DNA from 3 places in the Halomonas sp. B23F22_10 genome. Region 3 is predicted to be linked to each of the others. Evidence: predicted binding sites of a transcription regulator. Region 3 holds the regulator's gene; each other region holds the start of a gene.

Region 1 (5,294 bases), on a different contig from region 3:
TCCATCGCGGCCATCGCCGCCGACTGCGACGTCGACGCCGAGCGGCTGGAGACCTTCTTCTACTGGTTCGCCAGCCAGCTGCACGTGGTGACCCTCTACTCCCAGGGCATCAACCAGTCGTCCAGCGGCACCGACAAGTGCCAGGCGATCATCAACTGCCACCTGGCCGGCGGCAAGATCGGCCTGCCCGGCGCCGGGCCGTTCTCGATCACCGGCCAGCCCAACGCCATGGGCGGCCGCGAGGTGGGGGGGCTGGCCAACCAGCTCGCCGCCCACATGGACTACGACTCCCCCGGCGCGCGCGACCGCGTGACGCGCTTCTGGTCCACCGACCGGTTGACGCCGGGCCTGCCCGAGGCGCCGGGGCACAAGGCGGTGGCGCTGTTCGAGGCCATCGAACGCGGCGAGGTCCAGGCGCTGTGGGTGATGGCCACCAATCCCGCGGTCAGCCTGCCCGACGCCAATCGGGTGCGGGCGGCGCTCGAGACGTGCCCGCTGGTGATCGTCTCCGAATGCATGGCCGACACCGACCTGCTGCGCTACGCCGATATCGTGCTGCCGGCAACGTCGTGGTCGGAGAAGGACGGCACCGTGACCAACTCCGAGCGGCGCATCTCGCGCCAGCGCGGGATGCTGCCGCCGCCGGGCGAGGCGCGCCACGACTGGTGGATCGTCTGCGAGGCGGCGCGCCGGCTGGGTTTCGGCGAGGCCTTCGACTACGGCCATCCCGGCGAGATCTTCGCCGAGCACGCCCGGCTCTCCGGCTTCGAGAACGCCCCCGGGCAGCCGGGCCACGAGGCGCGGCCGTTCGACATCTCGGCGCTGGCGGGGCTCGACCGCGCCGGCTATGACGCCCTGGCGCCGATCCAGTGGCCGGTGACCGCCGAGGCCCCCCGCGGCACCGCGCGGCTGTTCGAGGACGGTCGCTTCGCCACCGCTGACGGCCGGGCCCGGCTGCTGCCGGTGCGTCCGCGCGGCCCCGAACAGGCGCTCAGCGCCGAGCGTCCGCTGCGCCTCAACACCGGCCGGGTGCGCGACCAGTGGCACACCATGACCCGCACCGCCCGGGCGCCGCGGCTGATGAATCACCGCGCCGAGCCCTTCATCGAGATCACCCCCGAGGACGCCGCCGCCTTCGGCGTCGGCGACCAGCAGCTGGCGCGGCTGACCGGCGCCGGCGGGGAGTACCGCGCCCGGGTGCGGCTGACCAAGGCCCAGCGCCGCGGCGAGGCCTTCGTGCCGATGCACTGGACCGACCGCTTCACCGGCGCGGCGCGCACCGGCGGCCTGCTCGCCGCCCATCTCGACCCGATCTCCGGCCAGCCCGAAGCCAAGCACGGCGCGGTGAGCCTGGCGCCGCTGGCGGTGGGCTGGGAGGCGACCCTGCTGATCGCCCCGGGCGAAGCCGGCGACTTCGAGGGCCGCGACGACGGCGCCTACTGGGCGCGCATCCCGCTGGCCCACTGCCAGCGCTGGCAGCTGGCCGGCGGCGAGACGGACGATGCGTCGCGCGACTGGCTGGCCTGGGTGCGGCAGTGGCTGCCCACGGCGCCGAGCCTGTGGAGCGACGACCCGGCCGGCGGTCGGCTGCGCGCCGCGGGGCTCGAGAACGGCCGGCTGCGCTGGTGGCTGATGGTGGCGCCGCCCGCCGAGCTGCCGGGGCTTTCCTGGCTCGATGCGCGCTTCGCCGAGGCGACGCTCGAGGGCGACGTGCGTCGCCGGCTGCTGGCTGGCTGCGACGCCGGCGAGGCCGATGGCGGTCCGCTGGTGTGCAGCTGCCATCAGGTGGGCCAGACGACCATCGTCGAGGCCATCCGTGCCGGCGACGCCAGCGTCGAGGCGCTGGGCGCACGGCTCGCCTGCGGCACCCAGTGCGGCAGCTGCATTCCCGAGCTCAAGTCGCTGGTCGAGGAGCATGCTCCGGACACCGTCGACGCCGGCGCCGATGCCCAGGCGCTCGATTCCACGACACAAGAGGAGAGTGGCCATGCGCGCTCCGAGCAAGCCAAGATCCCCGTTCGCGTCGCCTGATGCCCTGCGCCGCGGTTTCTCTGCCCTGGCCCGGCTGGGCTCGGCCAGGCTGGGCCTGTCGCCGCGAGGGAGGGCCGGTCGCGTCGGCGAAGCGGACGATGACGCCGCGCGGGTCTCGCGGCGCGGCGAGTGTCGCCCCGGACGGGTCCATCTGGTCGGCGCCGGCAGCGGCGACGTCGAGCTGCTGACGCTGAAGGCCGCGCGGCTGCTGGCCCGGGCCGATGCCGTGGTCTATGACCGGCTGGTCGGCGAGGAGGTGCTGGCGCTGATCCCCGCCGGCCGCGAGCGCTACTACGTCGGCAAGGCCAGCGGCCACCACAGCGTGCCCCAGAACGAGATCGGCGCGCTGCTGGTGACGCTGGCGAGGCAGGGCAAGTCGGTGGTGCGCCTCAAGGGCGGCGACCCCGGCGTGTTCGGCCGCATGGGCGAGGAGCTCGCGGCCCTGGCCGAGGCCGACGTCCCGGCGGAGATCGTGCCCGGCATCACCGCCGCCTCGGCGGCCTGCGCCTCGATGGGCATTCCGCTCACCGACCGCGCCCACGCCCAGCAGCTGCGCTTCGTCACCGCGCAGCTGTGCCGCGAGGGCGGCGCGCCGGATTGGCAGGCGCTGGCCCGGCGCGACGAGACCCTGGTGTTCTACATGGGGCTGGCCAAGGTCGAGGCGATCTGTGCCGGGCTTCGTGGCGCCGGTCTGCCCGACGACTGGCCGATCATGCTGGTGGCCAACGCCAGCCTGCCCGAGCAGGCCGCCTTGACCGGCAGCCTGGTGGATATGCCGGCGCGCCTCGCCGAGACGCCGCTGCCGTCGCCGTGCCTGATCGTGGTGGGCAGCGTGGTGCGCATGGTCGAGGCGACGCCGGCCGGGGCCGTGACGGCAAGACGCGAGGCGTTTGCCTCCTAGGTTTTGTCCGAAAAATCGATCACGGTGCGTCATCTTACTGTCACCCTCGTCACGCATGCTCCCCTGGCTGACTGATGCCGGCAGCGACGCCCGGGAAGGCGCCGACATGCCGGCCGGATAACGACGCCTGACCGTGAGGAGACCAGGATGAGCAAGGAAATCGAAGACCATCGCCTGTTGAACCGGAGTGCCAACGAGCCGTTCTCCTCGGTGCTGGAAAAGCATGTCTCGCGCCGTCGCGTGATGCAGGGCGGACTCGGCATGGCCGCCATGGCGATGCTGGGCGGCTTCGGCCTGAGCGGCCTGTCCGGGCGTGCCGAGGCCGCGGGCGCCGAGAAAACGCCGCTGTCGCTGGCCTTCGATGCCATTCGCGGCTCGCGCACCGACGCCGTGGTCGTGCCGGACGGTTACACCGCTCAGGTGCTGATTCCCTGGGGCACGCCGCTCAACGGCCAGGCGCCGGACTGGCGCGAGGATCTCGCCTTCACGCCGGAGATCCAGGCCAACAGCGTCGGCATGCACCACGACGGCATGCACAACTTCGCCCTGGACGAGTCGTCCGCGTCGCGCCGCTTCGTGCTGGCGATGAACAACGAGTACATCGACCAGGCGTCCCTCTGGGCGCCCAAGGGCGGGGCCACCAACGCCGAGGCGGGCAAGCGCCCGGCCGACGAGGTGCGCACCGAGATCAACGCCCACGGCGTGACCCTGGTCGAGCTCGAGAAGGGCGACGGCGGTCGCTGGCGGCACGTGGCGGATTCCGCCTACAACCGCCGCTACACCAGCGCCACCGAGATGGCGCTGAGCGGCCCGGTGGCCGGCAGCGACTATGTCAGGACCCGGTACTCGCCGGACGGCACCCTGACCCGCGGCACCAACAACAACTGCGCCAACGGCTATACCCCCTGGGGCACCTACCTGACCTGCGAGGAGAACTGGCCGGGCTATTTCGTCAAGAATGCCGAGCGCCAGCGCGACGACCAGCGCCTCGGGGTCTCCGAGGGCCGCGGCCGCTACGGCTGGGAAACCGCCGCCGGCGATGCCAGCGAGCGCAACGACGAGTTCGCCCGCTTCAACGCCACCCCGACGGGCGCCTCGGCCGTCGACGACTATCGCAACGAGCCGCGCACCTTCGGCTATATCGTCGAGATCGACCCCTATACCGGCGAGCGCGCCGTCAAGCGCACCGCCCTGGGCCGCTTCCGCCACGAGGGCTGCTGGCCGGGCAAGCTGGTGGCCGGCGAGCCGGTGGTGTTCTATTCCGGTCACGACTCGCGCAACGAGTACATCTACAAGTTCGTCTCCGAGGCCCTCTGGGACCCGGCGGACGCCAACCGCCCCGGGGCCAGCTATGACCGCCTGGCCCTCGGTGCCAAGTACATGGACGCCGGCACCCTCTACGTGGCGCGCTTCGAGGCCGATGGCCGTGGCGAGTGGCTGCCGCTGACCCCGGGCGCCGAGACCCGCGACGGCCGCACCCTGGCCGAGGCCCTGGGCCTGGCCGCGGACGATCAGGCCGGTGTGATCATTCACACCTGCGATGCCGCCGACCTGATGGGCGCCACGCCCATGGACCGCCCGGAGTGGGGCGCCGTGGACCCGGCCTCCGGCGAGGTCTACATGACCCTGACCAACAACTCCCAGCGCACCGAGGAAGGCACCGCCGCGACCTACACCCACGATGGCGGCGATATTCAGGAAGCGGGCGTGGGCTACGCCACGGCGCCGACCAATGCCGCCAACCCGCGGGCCGAGAACGAGGGCGGCCAGGTGATCCGCTGGCGCGAGGATGCCGGCTCGATGCGCTTCGACTGGGAGGTGTTCGTGTTCGGTGCGGCGGTCGGCGATGCCGAGAACGTCTCCGGCCTGACCGAGCTCAACCAGTTCGCCAGCCCCGACGGCCTGCACTACGATGACCGCGGCGACGGCCAGGGCATCCTGTGGATCCAGACCGACAACGGCTACGCGGGCGTGACGGAGTACACCAACGATCAGCTGCTGGCGGTGGTGCCCCAGAACGTCAGCCAGGCCGAGGGCGATGCCTCGGTGGTCGGCGGCGGCAACCAGGCCCAGCTCAAGCGTTTCGCCGTCGGCCCCAACGGCTGCGAGGTGACCGGCATCTGCCTCACGCCGGACAAGACCGCGATGTTCATCAACATCCAGCACCCGGGCAACTGGCCGGCCGGCGACGACGCCACCGCCGAGACCCGGGGCAGCGTGCGCGCGCGGGCCTCCACGGTGGTGATCCAGCGCGAGGATGGCGGCATCATCGGCGTCTGATCGCGCCGGCCCCGGCGTGCGCCTTTCCTTGCCCCGATGCGAAGCGCCCCCGGCCAATGCCGGGGGCGCTTCGTGTCGTCGG
Region 2 (5,294 bases), on a different contig from region 3:
CACCCACTCCATGCGCGTGGTGCCGAGCAGCTCGGCATTGTCTTCCATGCGGCCGGGAATCAGGCGCAGGTAGCCGCGGCTGACCAGCGGACGCACGTCCTCCTGGACGGCGGCCAGCGGCAGCTGGCTGGCCTGCTCGCTGTAGTCGACCTCGACCTGGATCTGGGCCTGCTGAAAGGCCGGCAGGCCCTTGATCATCATGTCGGTGAAGAACAGCACCAGGAACAGCCCGGCCAGGCCCAGGGCCCCCATGGACATCCACTTCAGGCGCGCGGACTTGCGGTGACGACGCCGGAGCTGGGCGCTGATCTCGTCGAAGGATTGGCTCATCGGAAAAAGCTCCCAGCGTTAAAGGTTGTTGATCCGGTACTTCTCGCGGAACCGGCGAATCATGATCACCGAGACCAGATTCAGCGACAGGGTCACCACGAACAGCACCAGGCCCAGGGCGAAGGCCGACAGCGTCTCGGCGCTGGCGAATTCCTGGTCGCCGGTCAAGGCGGCGACGATGCGCACCGTCACCGTGGTCATGTCCTCGAACGGGTTAGCCGTGAGGTTGGGCCGCATGCCGGCGGCCATGACCACGATCATGGTCTCGCCCAGCGCCCGGGACACCGCCAGCAGCGAGGCCGAGATGATGCCCGGCAGGGCTGCCGGGACCACCACGTCGCGGATGGTCTCGCCCTTGGTCATGCCCAGCGCCAGCGACCCCTGACGCATGCTGTCCGGCACCGAGTTGATGACGTCGTCGGACAGCGAGGAGATGAAGGGGATGATCATGATGCCCATCACGATGCCGGGGGCCAGGGCGTTGTTGAACGAGGCATCGATGCCGAAGAAACCGGCCACGTCGACGATCAGCGGCGCCACGGTGATGGCGGCGAAGAAGCCGTAGACCACGGTCGGGATGCCGGCCAGGACCTCGAGCACCGGCTTGGCCAGGGTGCGCACTCGCTGCGGGGCGAACTCGGCCATGTAGATGGCCGACAGCAGGCCGACCGGAATCGCCACCAGCATGGCGATGGCGGTGATCATGAAGGTACCGGCGAACAGCGGAATCGAACCGAACTGGGCGGCGCTTGCCCCCTCCTCCGCTCGGCCCGCGGCGGCGAGGAAGCTCGCGCCCGGGTTCCAGGTGGTGCCGGTGATGAAGTCCCAGAAACTCTGCATCTGGAAGAAGCGGATGGCCTCTCCCACGATGGAGATCAGGATCCCGAAGGTGGTGAAGATCGAGATCAGGGCGGCGCCGGCCAGGAAGAAGCGGATGACGCTCTCGATGGCCTTGCGCGCATGAAAGTCCGGACGCACCAGGGCGATGCCCATGGCCAGACCGGCGCAGCCGACGACCAGGCTGGCGGCCAGCAGATACAGCGTGGGAATCTCGGCGCCCAGGAGCAGCATGGCGAACGCGCCCACCACGCCGACGGCGATGGCCGGGCCGGCGCTGGACAGCACGCTGAACCAGGCGTATTGGTCGGGCTGGGCGTGCATGGCGGCGCCGGCGGCGCGCACCCTGGAGGCCTTGGCCCGCCCCAGGAAATAGGCTATCAGACCCAGCACCAGCAGGGTGCCGCAGAACAGAGCGAGTATTTGGTTGGTCTGCATAGTTGACTCTCGTCTGAATGAATCCGCGGGGACCGGCGAGGCCGGTGAGCCGGCGGAACGTGCACCGGCCGGCAGCTCCTGGCTGCCGGCCGTGACAGGGCGAGGACCCGGCCGTGCTTACTTGAGGTCGGCCAGCTCGAGCGTCTCGTGGTTCTCGACCGCGCTGCGAGCCTCGGCGCGCAGGTCTTCCGGCGCCGGGATCAGGCCGATGCCCTTGAGGTAGCCCAGATCACCGATCATCTGCTCGCTCATGAACAGGTTGGCGTATTCGTTCATCGCCGGGACCTCGTCGGCGTGCTGGTTCTTCACGTAGAAGAACATGGAGCGAGACACCGGGTACTCGCCGCTGCCGATGGCATCCGGGGTCGGCGCGACGCCGTCGATGCTGGAGCCCATCAGGCTGTCGGAGTTCTCTTCCAGGAAGGAGTAGCCGAAGATGCCGAAGGCCTCGGTATTCTCGGCCAGGCGCTGGACGATCAGGTTGTCGTTCTCGCCGGCGTCGATGAAGGCACCGTCGGTGCGGATGTCGGTGTAGCCCTCACCGCCGTAGGCGTCCATCTCCTCGGAGGCGGCTTCCATCACCAGCTCCTCGAAGGCGTCACGGGTGCCGGAGGTGGTGGGCGGACCGTAGACGGCGATCTCGCGGGCCGGCAGCGAATCATCGATCTCGTTCCACTGGGTGTAGGGGTTGTCGACCAGCTCGCCGTCGACCGGCACCTGGGCGGCCAGGGCCAGGAAGATCTGCTCGAGGGTCACGTCCATCGCGTCGTTTTCGTTGGACTGGGCGAAGGCGATGCCGTCATAGCCGATGAAGGCTTCGGTGATGTCGGTCACGCCGTTCTCGACGCAGCGCTCGAACTCGGAGGGCTTCATGCGACGCGAGGCGTTGGTGATGTCAGGAGTCCCCTCGCCGATGCCGTTGCAGAACAGGCGCGCGCCGCCGCCGGAGCCGGTGGACTCGATCACCGGCGTCGGGAAGTCGGTAGTGGCACCGAATTCCTCGGCCACGTAGCTGGCAAACGGGTAGACGGTACTGGAGCCAACGATGCGCACCTGATCGCGGGCCTGGGCAACACCGACGACGCCCATGACGGCGGCAGCAATGACAGTAGTCTTGAGGATGCGGTTCATGGAGAGAGCTCCTGTTCGGGGAAGTGATCATCCTTTCGTGACACACAAGATGCCCCACGAAAATGACAGCTTCATGACAAGCGAGCTCGATGGCCGACATCGGCGTCGGCAGAGGGAGACGAAGGGCCCGGCGACGGGCACGAGAGCTCCGGCCCGGGCGGGCCGGAGCGGCAGGACGACTCAGTTCAGGGCGGCGCGCCCCACCAGGCCGCGCAGGGCCAGGTTGCCGACCAGCGACACCGCCAGCATGGTCAGCACCATGGGCCAGGCGCTGTCGACCTCGAAGGCGCTGACCACCACCCCGGCCAGGGCGCCGCTGGTGAACTGGATGCAGCCCAGCAGCGCGGTGGCGGTGGCGCTCATGTGACTGAAGTGCTCGAGCAGCGAGGCCATGGCATTGGGCGTGATCAGCCCGACCATGCCCATGAACAGCATGATCAGCGGTACCACCGTGAACAGCGAGTCCCTCCCGGTCGCCACCAGCGTCACCAGCGCCAGCGCCACGCAGCACTGCACGCCGAGTCCCAGGCGCATGTTCTGCTGGGGCGTGCGCCGGCCCAGCAGGCGGATATTGAGGCGGTTGGACAGCGCCATCACCACCACGTTGGCGCCGAACACCACCGGATAGACCGCCGGCGAGACCCCGTAGTGGGTCATGTAGAGAAACGGCGAAGCGGTGATGAAGGCGAACATCCCGGAGAAGGTCGACGCCACCGACAGCACATAGCCCATGGCCTCGCGATGACGCAGCACGCTGGCATAGTTGCGCAACACCTGGCCGGCCGAGGCGATCGGCGCATCGGGCGGCCGGGTCTCCGGCAGGCGGGTGCCCATCAGCCACAGCAGGAAGGCCGCATAGACCACCAGGAAGGCGAAGATCAGCCACCAGTCCGCCAGGTAGAGCAGGCCGCTGCCCACCGCCGGCGCCACCAGCGGGGCCAGCATCAGGATCATCGCCATGGTCGACATCACCTTGGCCGCCTCGCGCCCGCTGAAGCAGTCGCGCACGATGGCCGCGGAGTTGACCACGCAGGCGCCGCCGCCCAGGGCCTGCACGAAGCGCCAGGTCAACAGCTCGCCGAGCGAGTCGACGCGCATGATCATCAGGCTGGCCAGCAGGAAGATCACCAGCCCGGTGAGCAGCACCGGCCGACGCCCCAGGCGGTCGGACATCGGTCCGCCGACCAGCTGGCCGATGGCGAAGCCGAACAGGAACAGGCTGATCGACAGCTCGGTGTGATGGACGCTCGCCCCCACCGCCTCGGCCAGCGCGGGCATGGCGGGCAGGTAGGCATCGATGGCGAAGGGCGCCAGGGCGGTATTGGTGGCGACCAGCAGGGCCACCCGTCGGGCATTAAGTATCAAGCGACCTCCAAAGGGATTTCCACGAGGGCGCTAATGATAACGCACCACACTGGCCGATGCCGTGCGTCTGTATTTCATCCCCTTGTGCTTGGTAGAGTGGACCTTCGACACACGGAGGATCCAGGACCCATGGCAGACGACCTGCTGACGCAACTCAAAGGCATGACCACGGTGGTGGCCGACACCGGCGACATCGAGGCGATCCGTCGCTTCCAGCCCACCGACGCGACCACCAATCCCTCGCTGATCCTGCAGGCCGCCCAGCAGGAGGGCCGCCGCGCCCGGCTGGCCGAGATCGCCCGCCAGGCCACCGATATCGACGACGCCATGGACGCCGTGGCGGTGGATATCGGCAGCGAGATCAGTGCCCTGGTCCCCGGCTACGTGTCCACCGAGGTCAGCGCTCGCCTCTCCTTCGACACCCAGGCCTCGCTGGACCGCGCCCGTTCGCTGATCGACCGCTACCAGCGCCATGGCGTCGACCCGAAGCGGATCCTGATCAAGCTCGCCGCCACCTGGGAGGGCATCCGCGCCGCCCAGGTGCTGGAACGCGAGGGCATCCACACCAACCTGACGCTGATGTTCAACTTCGACCAGGCCCGCGCCTGCGCCGATGCCGGCGTGACCTTGGTGTCTCCCTTCGTCGGCCGCATCCTCGACTGGCACAAGGCCCAGGATCCAGAGGCCGATTTCGCCGGCGACCGCGACCCGGGCGTGCAGTCGGTCAAGCGCATCTACGAGCACTTCAAGGGCCACGGCTACGAGACCATCGTGATGGGCGCCAGCTTCCGCAACAGCGGCGAGATCAAGGCCCTGGCCGGCTGCGACCGCCTGACCATCTCTCCGGCCCTGCTCGGCGAGCTGGCCGAGACCGAGGGCACGCTGGAGCGCCGCCTCTCGCCGCTGGACGCCGAGACCCGCGCGCCGGAGCCCCAGGGCGAGGCCGACTTCCGCTGGGCGATGAACGAGGACCCCATGGCCACCGAGAAGCTGGCCGAGGGCATCCGCAAGTTCATGGCCGACCAGCGCAAGCTGGAGACGCTGCTGGGCGAGCTGCGCCAGGGCTGATCCGGCCCCGGGCGACGCAAGAACGAAAAGAGGGGGAGGCGCCGCCGGCGCCTCCCCCTCTTTGACTGTGTCCAGCGTTTGCTCCGACCGCTTCTGCCCCGTCTCACTGCGAGCGCTGCGAGGCC
Region 3 (5,294 bases):
CCTCGGTGGGCGTGCCGGCAAGCGTCGCCGCCAGCGCCTTGGCGCCGGCCTGCAGCGGCTGGACGTACATGGCATTGACGCCGTCGACGCAGGCCACGTCGCCCAGCGCATGGATGCCGGGCGACGAGGTCGAAAGCCGGCGATCGACGAGGATGCCGGCCGGCCCCACGGCCAGTCCCGCGGCCTCGGCCAGGGCGCTGCGCGGCCGCAGCCCGGTGGCCACCAGCACCAGATCGGCCTCGAGGGCGGTGCCGTCGTCCAGGCCCAGCGCCACCCGCTCGCCCTCGGACGAGAGCGCGTCGACCGTGCGCCCGGTGTGCAGGGCGATGCCGGCCTCGACGAAGGCCTCGCCCAGGGCCCGGCCCAGCGGCTCGGGCAGCAGCCGCGGCAGCGGCGCCGCCTCCGGGGCGATCAGCTCGACCGCATGGCCGCCGGCGGCCAGGTCGTTGGTGAACTCGCAGCCCACCAGGCCGATGCCGACCACGGCGACCCGGGCCGGGCGGCCGAGCGCCGCCAGGGCGGCGTGGAAGGCGCGGTAGTCGTCGAGGTCGTTGACGGTATGGACCCGGCCGGCCAGCGCCTCGGGCATGGCGAAGGGCGGCGCCGGCGCCGCGCCGGTGGCCAGCACCAGCTCGCCCCAGGGCAGCCGCTCGGCGCCGAGGGCCAGGGTCCGCGCGGCCGGATCGATGGCCTCGACCCGGGTGTGCGTGCGCATCGTCACGCCGAGCCGGTCGGCCGCCTCCAGGGCGCTGAGCGAGGCCAGGCGATCCGGCGGCAGGCGCTTGGCGAAGCCGGTGGAGAGCAGCGGCTTGGAGTAGTCCTCGCCGCCGTCGGCGGTGATCAGGGTGATGGGGCGCTCGGGCTGCAGGGCCCGGACCTGGCGCGCCAGGCCCAGCCCGGCCATGCCGGAGCCGATGATGGTCAGGGGTGCGCTCATGGGGCTCCTCGCTGCAGGGGGCGCGACGGGCCGCCATGGTACACTAGCCGCCCCTTGCATTGGACGCGGAGTCGCGCAGTGAATCACGCCCCGGCCCTTTCGCCCCGCTGGCGCCCCCTGGCGGCGGCACGCCCCGCCATGAGCCCGGCCTGGTGGCGCTGGATCGCCACCCGGGGCTCGCTGACCCAGCGGCTGATCGAGGCCGGCGCGCCTCGCCGCTTCCGGGTCAGGCTGCTCGACCAGCGCCTGGGCCGGCCGCGCCGCGACGAGGCCATGGCGCTGGGCACGGCGCCGGACCGCCTGGTCTGGCGGCGCGAGGTCGCGCTGTGTCTCGGCGATCGTTCCTGGGTGATGGCGCGCTCGGTGGCCCCGCTCCACGGCCTGCACGGCCAGCGGCTGGCGGGCCTCGGCGAGCGCTCGCTGGGGCACTGGCTGTTCCGCCAGCCCGGCCTCGAGCGCGGCCCCATCGAGGTCAGCGCCGACCCGGCGCCCTTCCACGACGCGCCCGGCCCCTGGGGTCGCCGCTCGGTGCTGCGCCACGGCCGCTTCGCGGTGCTGGTCCAGGAGTTCTTCCTCGACGCCATGGCGGATGACCTGGCCCTGCCGGCGCGATAGGCTGCGTCTGGCATCGCCCGAAACCCGCGTCGTCCGATTCAACCGAGAGACCCACATGGAACGTTCCCTGATGCGCCCCAAGGGGCTGGCCCGGCTGCCCGACTTCCTGCACCTGACGCGCCTCGACCGCCCCATCGGCACCTGGCTGCTGATGTGGCCGACGCTGTGGGCGCTGTGGACGGCGGCCGAGGGCGTTCCCGAGCGCCGGCTGCTGCTGATCTTCGTCGCCGGGGTCTACCTGATGCGGGCCGCGGGCTGCGTGGTCAACGACTACGCCGACCGCCACTTCGACGGCCACGTGAAGCGGACGAAGTCACGTCCGCTGGCCACCGGACGCATCGGCGAAGGCGAGGCCAAGGGGCTGTTCGCCGGCCTGGTGCTGGCGGCCTTCGTGCTGGTGTGCTTCACCAATGCCTTCACCGTGATGCTGTCGGTGGGCGGCGTGATCCTGGCCTTCGTCTATCCCTTCATGAAGCGCTACACCCATCTGCCCCAGGTGGTGCTGGGCGCGGCCTTCTCGTGGGCCATTCCCATGGCCTTCGGCGCGGTGCTCGGCCATGTGCCGCTGGAGGCCTGGCTGCTGTTCGCCGCCAACGTGCTGTGGACCGTGGCCTACGACACCGAGTACGCCATGGTCGACCGCGACGACGACCTGCGCATCGGCATCAAGTCCACCGCGGTACTGTTCGGCCGCGCCGACAAGCGGATCATCGGCCTGCTGCAGCTGGCCACGCTCGCCCTGCTGGCCTGGGCCGGCGAGCGCCTCGGCCTCACCGGCTTCTTCTGGCTCGGCCTGGCCGCCATGGCGGCGACCTTCGTCCACCAACAGCGGCTGATCCGCCACCGCGATCGCGATCGCTGCTTCCAGGCCTTCCTCAACAATCACTGGTCGGGGCTCTTGGTGTTCGCCGGCATCGCGCTGTCGCTGTGGCCGGGCGCCGGCGCGTGACGCCGGGCGGGAAAAAACCGCGGCGCTGAGCGGGGGCGACAGGACGAGGCTGTCACGGTATTGTCACAAGGACATGCTGTCATCGTCACCAATATGTCACTGCTCTCGACCATGAGGCCCCGGGATGACCGCCAAGACCGTACTGATCGTCGATGATGAAGCGCCCATCCGCGAGATGATCGCCGTGGCGCTGGAGATGGCCGACTATCGCGTGCTCGAGGCGGACAATGCCCAGAGCGCCCACGCCATGGTCGTCGATCACCAGCCCGACCTGGTGCTGCTGGACTGGATGATGCCCGGCACCAGCGGCGTCGAGCTCGCCCGCCGGCTCAAGCGCGAGGAAGGCACCTCGGAGCTGCCGATCATCATGCTCACCGCCAAGGGCGAAGAGGACAACAAGATCCAGGGCCTCGAGTCCGGGGCCGACGACTACATCACCAAGCCCTTCTCGCCCCGCGAGCTGGTGGCGCGCCTCAAGGCGGTCCTGCGCCGGGCCACGCCGCGCGGCGTCGAGGATCCGGTCCAGGTCGAGGGCCTGATGCTCGACCCGGTCAGCCACCGCGTCAGCATCGACGGCCAGTCGCTGGAGATCGGCCCCACCGAGTACCGCCTGCTGCAGTTCTTCATGACCCACCAGGAACGCGCCTACACCCGCGGCCAGCTGCTCGACCAGGTCTGGGGCGGCAACGTCTACGTCGAGGAGCGCACCGTGGACGTGCATATCCGCCGCCTGCGCAAGGCGCTGGGCGAGCCGCACCAGCAGCTGATCCAGACCGTGCGCGGCACCGGCTACCGCTTCTCCGCCAAGGCCTGACATGGGCCGGCTGTGGCGACGCGAATGTTGGCGGCTGGCGTCCCTGGTGGCCGCCGGCGCGCTGATCGGCTGGCCCTTCGCCCTGAGCGGCCTCGGCCTCGCCGTGGGGCTCACCATCTACCTCTTCTACCAGATGCGCCAGCTCCACGCGCTGCAGGAATGGCTGACCCATCACCCCCATGACGAGCCGCCCTCGGCGATGGGGCTGTGGGGGGAACTGTTCGACCGCCTCTACCGCTACCAGAAGGGGCAGCGCATCACCCAGCGGCGGCTGCGCGACACCCTGAGCCGCATCCAGGAATCCTCCGAGGCGATGCGCGACAGCGTGGTGATGCTCGACCGCCACGGCGACATGGAGTGGTGGAACAGCGCCGCCGAGCGGATGCTGGGCCTCAAGCCGACCCTGGACCGCGGCCAGCACATCACCAACCTGCTCCGCGACCCGAGCTTTGTCGACTACTTCCACGCCCGCGACTACCGCGAGCCGCTGACGCTGTGCTCGCCGATCGACGAGAACCTGATCCTGCAGTTCCAGATCACCCTCTACGGCGACGACGAACGCCTGGTGATGGCCCGCGACATCACCCGCCTGCACCGCCTCGAGCAGATGCGCCGCGACTTCGTGGCCAATGTCTCCCACGAGCTGCGCACCCCGCTCACCGTGCTGACGGGCTACCTCGAGACCTACGGCGACATGGCCGAGATGCTGCCGGAGCGCCTCGGCCGCGGCATCGGCCAGATGCAGAGCCAGACCCGGCGCATGCAGAACCTGGTCAACGACCTGCTGCTGCTGTCGCGGCTGGAGAACGACCAGGGCGGCCACGACGACGTCCACCTCGACCCGGCCAGCCTGCTCGAGGCCGTGCGCCGCGACGCCGAGGCGCTGTCCGAGAGCCATCATCGACTGGAGGTGGAGATCGACGAGCCCCGCGCCCTGCTCGGCTCGGAGAAGGAGCTGCACAGCGCCGTCTCCAACCTGGCCTTCAATGCCGTGCGCTACGCCGGCGAGGACAGCCGCATCGTGCTGCGCTGGCGTCCCTGGGGCGACGGCGCCTGCCTGGAGGTCGAGGACGACGGCGAGGGCATCGACCCGCTGCACATCCCGCGCCTGACCGAGCGCTTCTACCGGGTCGACAAGGGCCGCAGCACCGCCACCGGCGGCACCGGCCTGGGGCTGGCCATCGTCAAGCACGTGCTGCTGCGCCACGATGCCCAGCTGGAGATCGATTCCCGGCTCGGCGAGGGCGCCACCTTCCGCTGCATCTTCCCCGCCGCGCGCCTCACCGACGCCGCGCCGTCCTCGCGGCGCGCCTGATTCCGTCCCGGACACGACTCCGCCCGACGCAGGCCGGGCGGAGGGAGGTCACGCGATCACGACGCCTGGAGCGTCAGCGCCTCGCCGGGGCGGGGTCGGGCGCGAGCGCCCGATAGTGGTCTTCCCACATCAGCACCGCGCCGGCCACGGCGCCGGGCAGCAGGAGCAGGTTGGCCAGCGGCAGCCAGGTGATCAGCATCACCCAGCCGCCGTAGGTCAGCGTCGGCCAGCGGCGCGCGGCGAGGCGGCGACGCATGTCGGCGAAGGGCACCTTGTTGTTGTCCATCGGATAGTCGAGGTAGGTGACCGCCATCATCCAGGCCGAGAACAGCAGCCACAGCAAGGGCGCGATCAGGTTGATCACCGGTATCCAGCCGATCACGAACAGCAGCAGCATGCGCGGCAGGATGTAGCCCAGCTTGACCAGCTCGCGGCCCAGGGCATCGATGGCGGTGCGCGCCAGGCCGCGGTCGTCCAGCGGCGGACGCCCGGTGACCTCGCGCTCGACCTTCTCGGCCAGCAGGCCATAGAAGGGTGCGGCGATCAGCTGGGTCACCAGGGTGAAGCTGAAGAACACGATCAGCCCCAGGCTGAGCACGAACAGCGGCCAGATCAGCCACGACAGCCAGTCGAGCCAGCCCGGCACCATGGCCATCCAGCCGTC

Evidence for each region. Region 3 encodes PhoB, which activates phosphate uptake and scavenging genes when phosphate is short. Its sites were predicted from a motif close to TGTCATANNNNTGTCANA; they were not measured.
Region 1: a site for PhoB is predicted at 2,960-2,977, ahead of ACGTNF_RS00295 (PhoX family protein). Genes of this name have one in related genera too.
Region 2: a site for PhoB is predicted at 2,798-2,815, ahead of ACGTNF_RS01600 (PstS family phosphate ABC transporter substrate-binding protein). Genes of this name have one in related genera too.

Annotation. Positions count from the first base shown of each region.
Region 1 covers NZ_JBIEKF010000001.1:66,388-71,681, forward strand. The annotation lists gene ACGTNF_RS00285 (nitrate reductase) at 1-2,031, shown strand, start outside; gene cobA (uroporphyrinogen-III C-methyltransferase) at 1,988-2,932, shown strand; gene ACGTNF_RS00295 (PhoX family protein) at 3,080-5,212, shown strand.
Region 2 covers NZ_JBIEKF010000001.1:363,791-369,084, reverse strand. The annotation lists gene pstA (phosphate ABC transporter permease PstA) at 1-330, opposite strand, end outside; gene pstC (phosphate ABC transporter permease subunit PstC) at 349-1,605, opposite strand; gene ACGTNF_RS01600 (PstS family phosphate ABC transporter substrate-binding protein) at 1,723-2,736, opposite strand; gene ACGTNF_RS01595 (Bcr/CflA family multidrug efflux MFS transporter) at 2,917-4,101, opposite strand; gene tal (transaldolase) at 4,231-5,169, shown strand.
Region 3 covers NZ_JBIEKF010000005.1:136,955-142,248, forward strand. The annotation lists gene ACGTNF_RS12890 (NAD(P)/FAD-dependent oxidoreductase) at 1-937, opposite strand, end outside; gene ACGTNF_RS12895 (chorismate--pyruvate lyase family protein) at 1,076-1,552, shown strand; gene ubiA (4-hydroxybenzoate octaprenyltransferase) at 1,608-2,501, shown strand; gene phoB (phosphate regulon transcriptional regulator PhoB) at 2,626-3,315, shown strand; gene phoR (phosphate regulon sensor histidine kinase PhoR) at 3,317-4,630, shown strand; gene cysZ (sulfate transporter CysZ) at 4,704-5,294, opposite strand, start outside.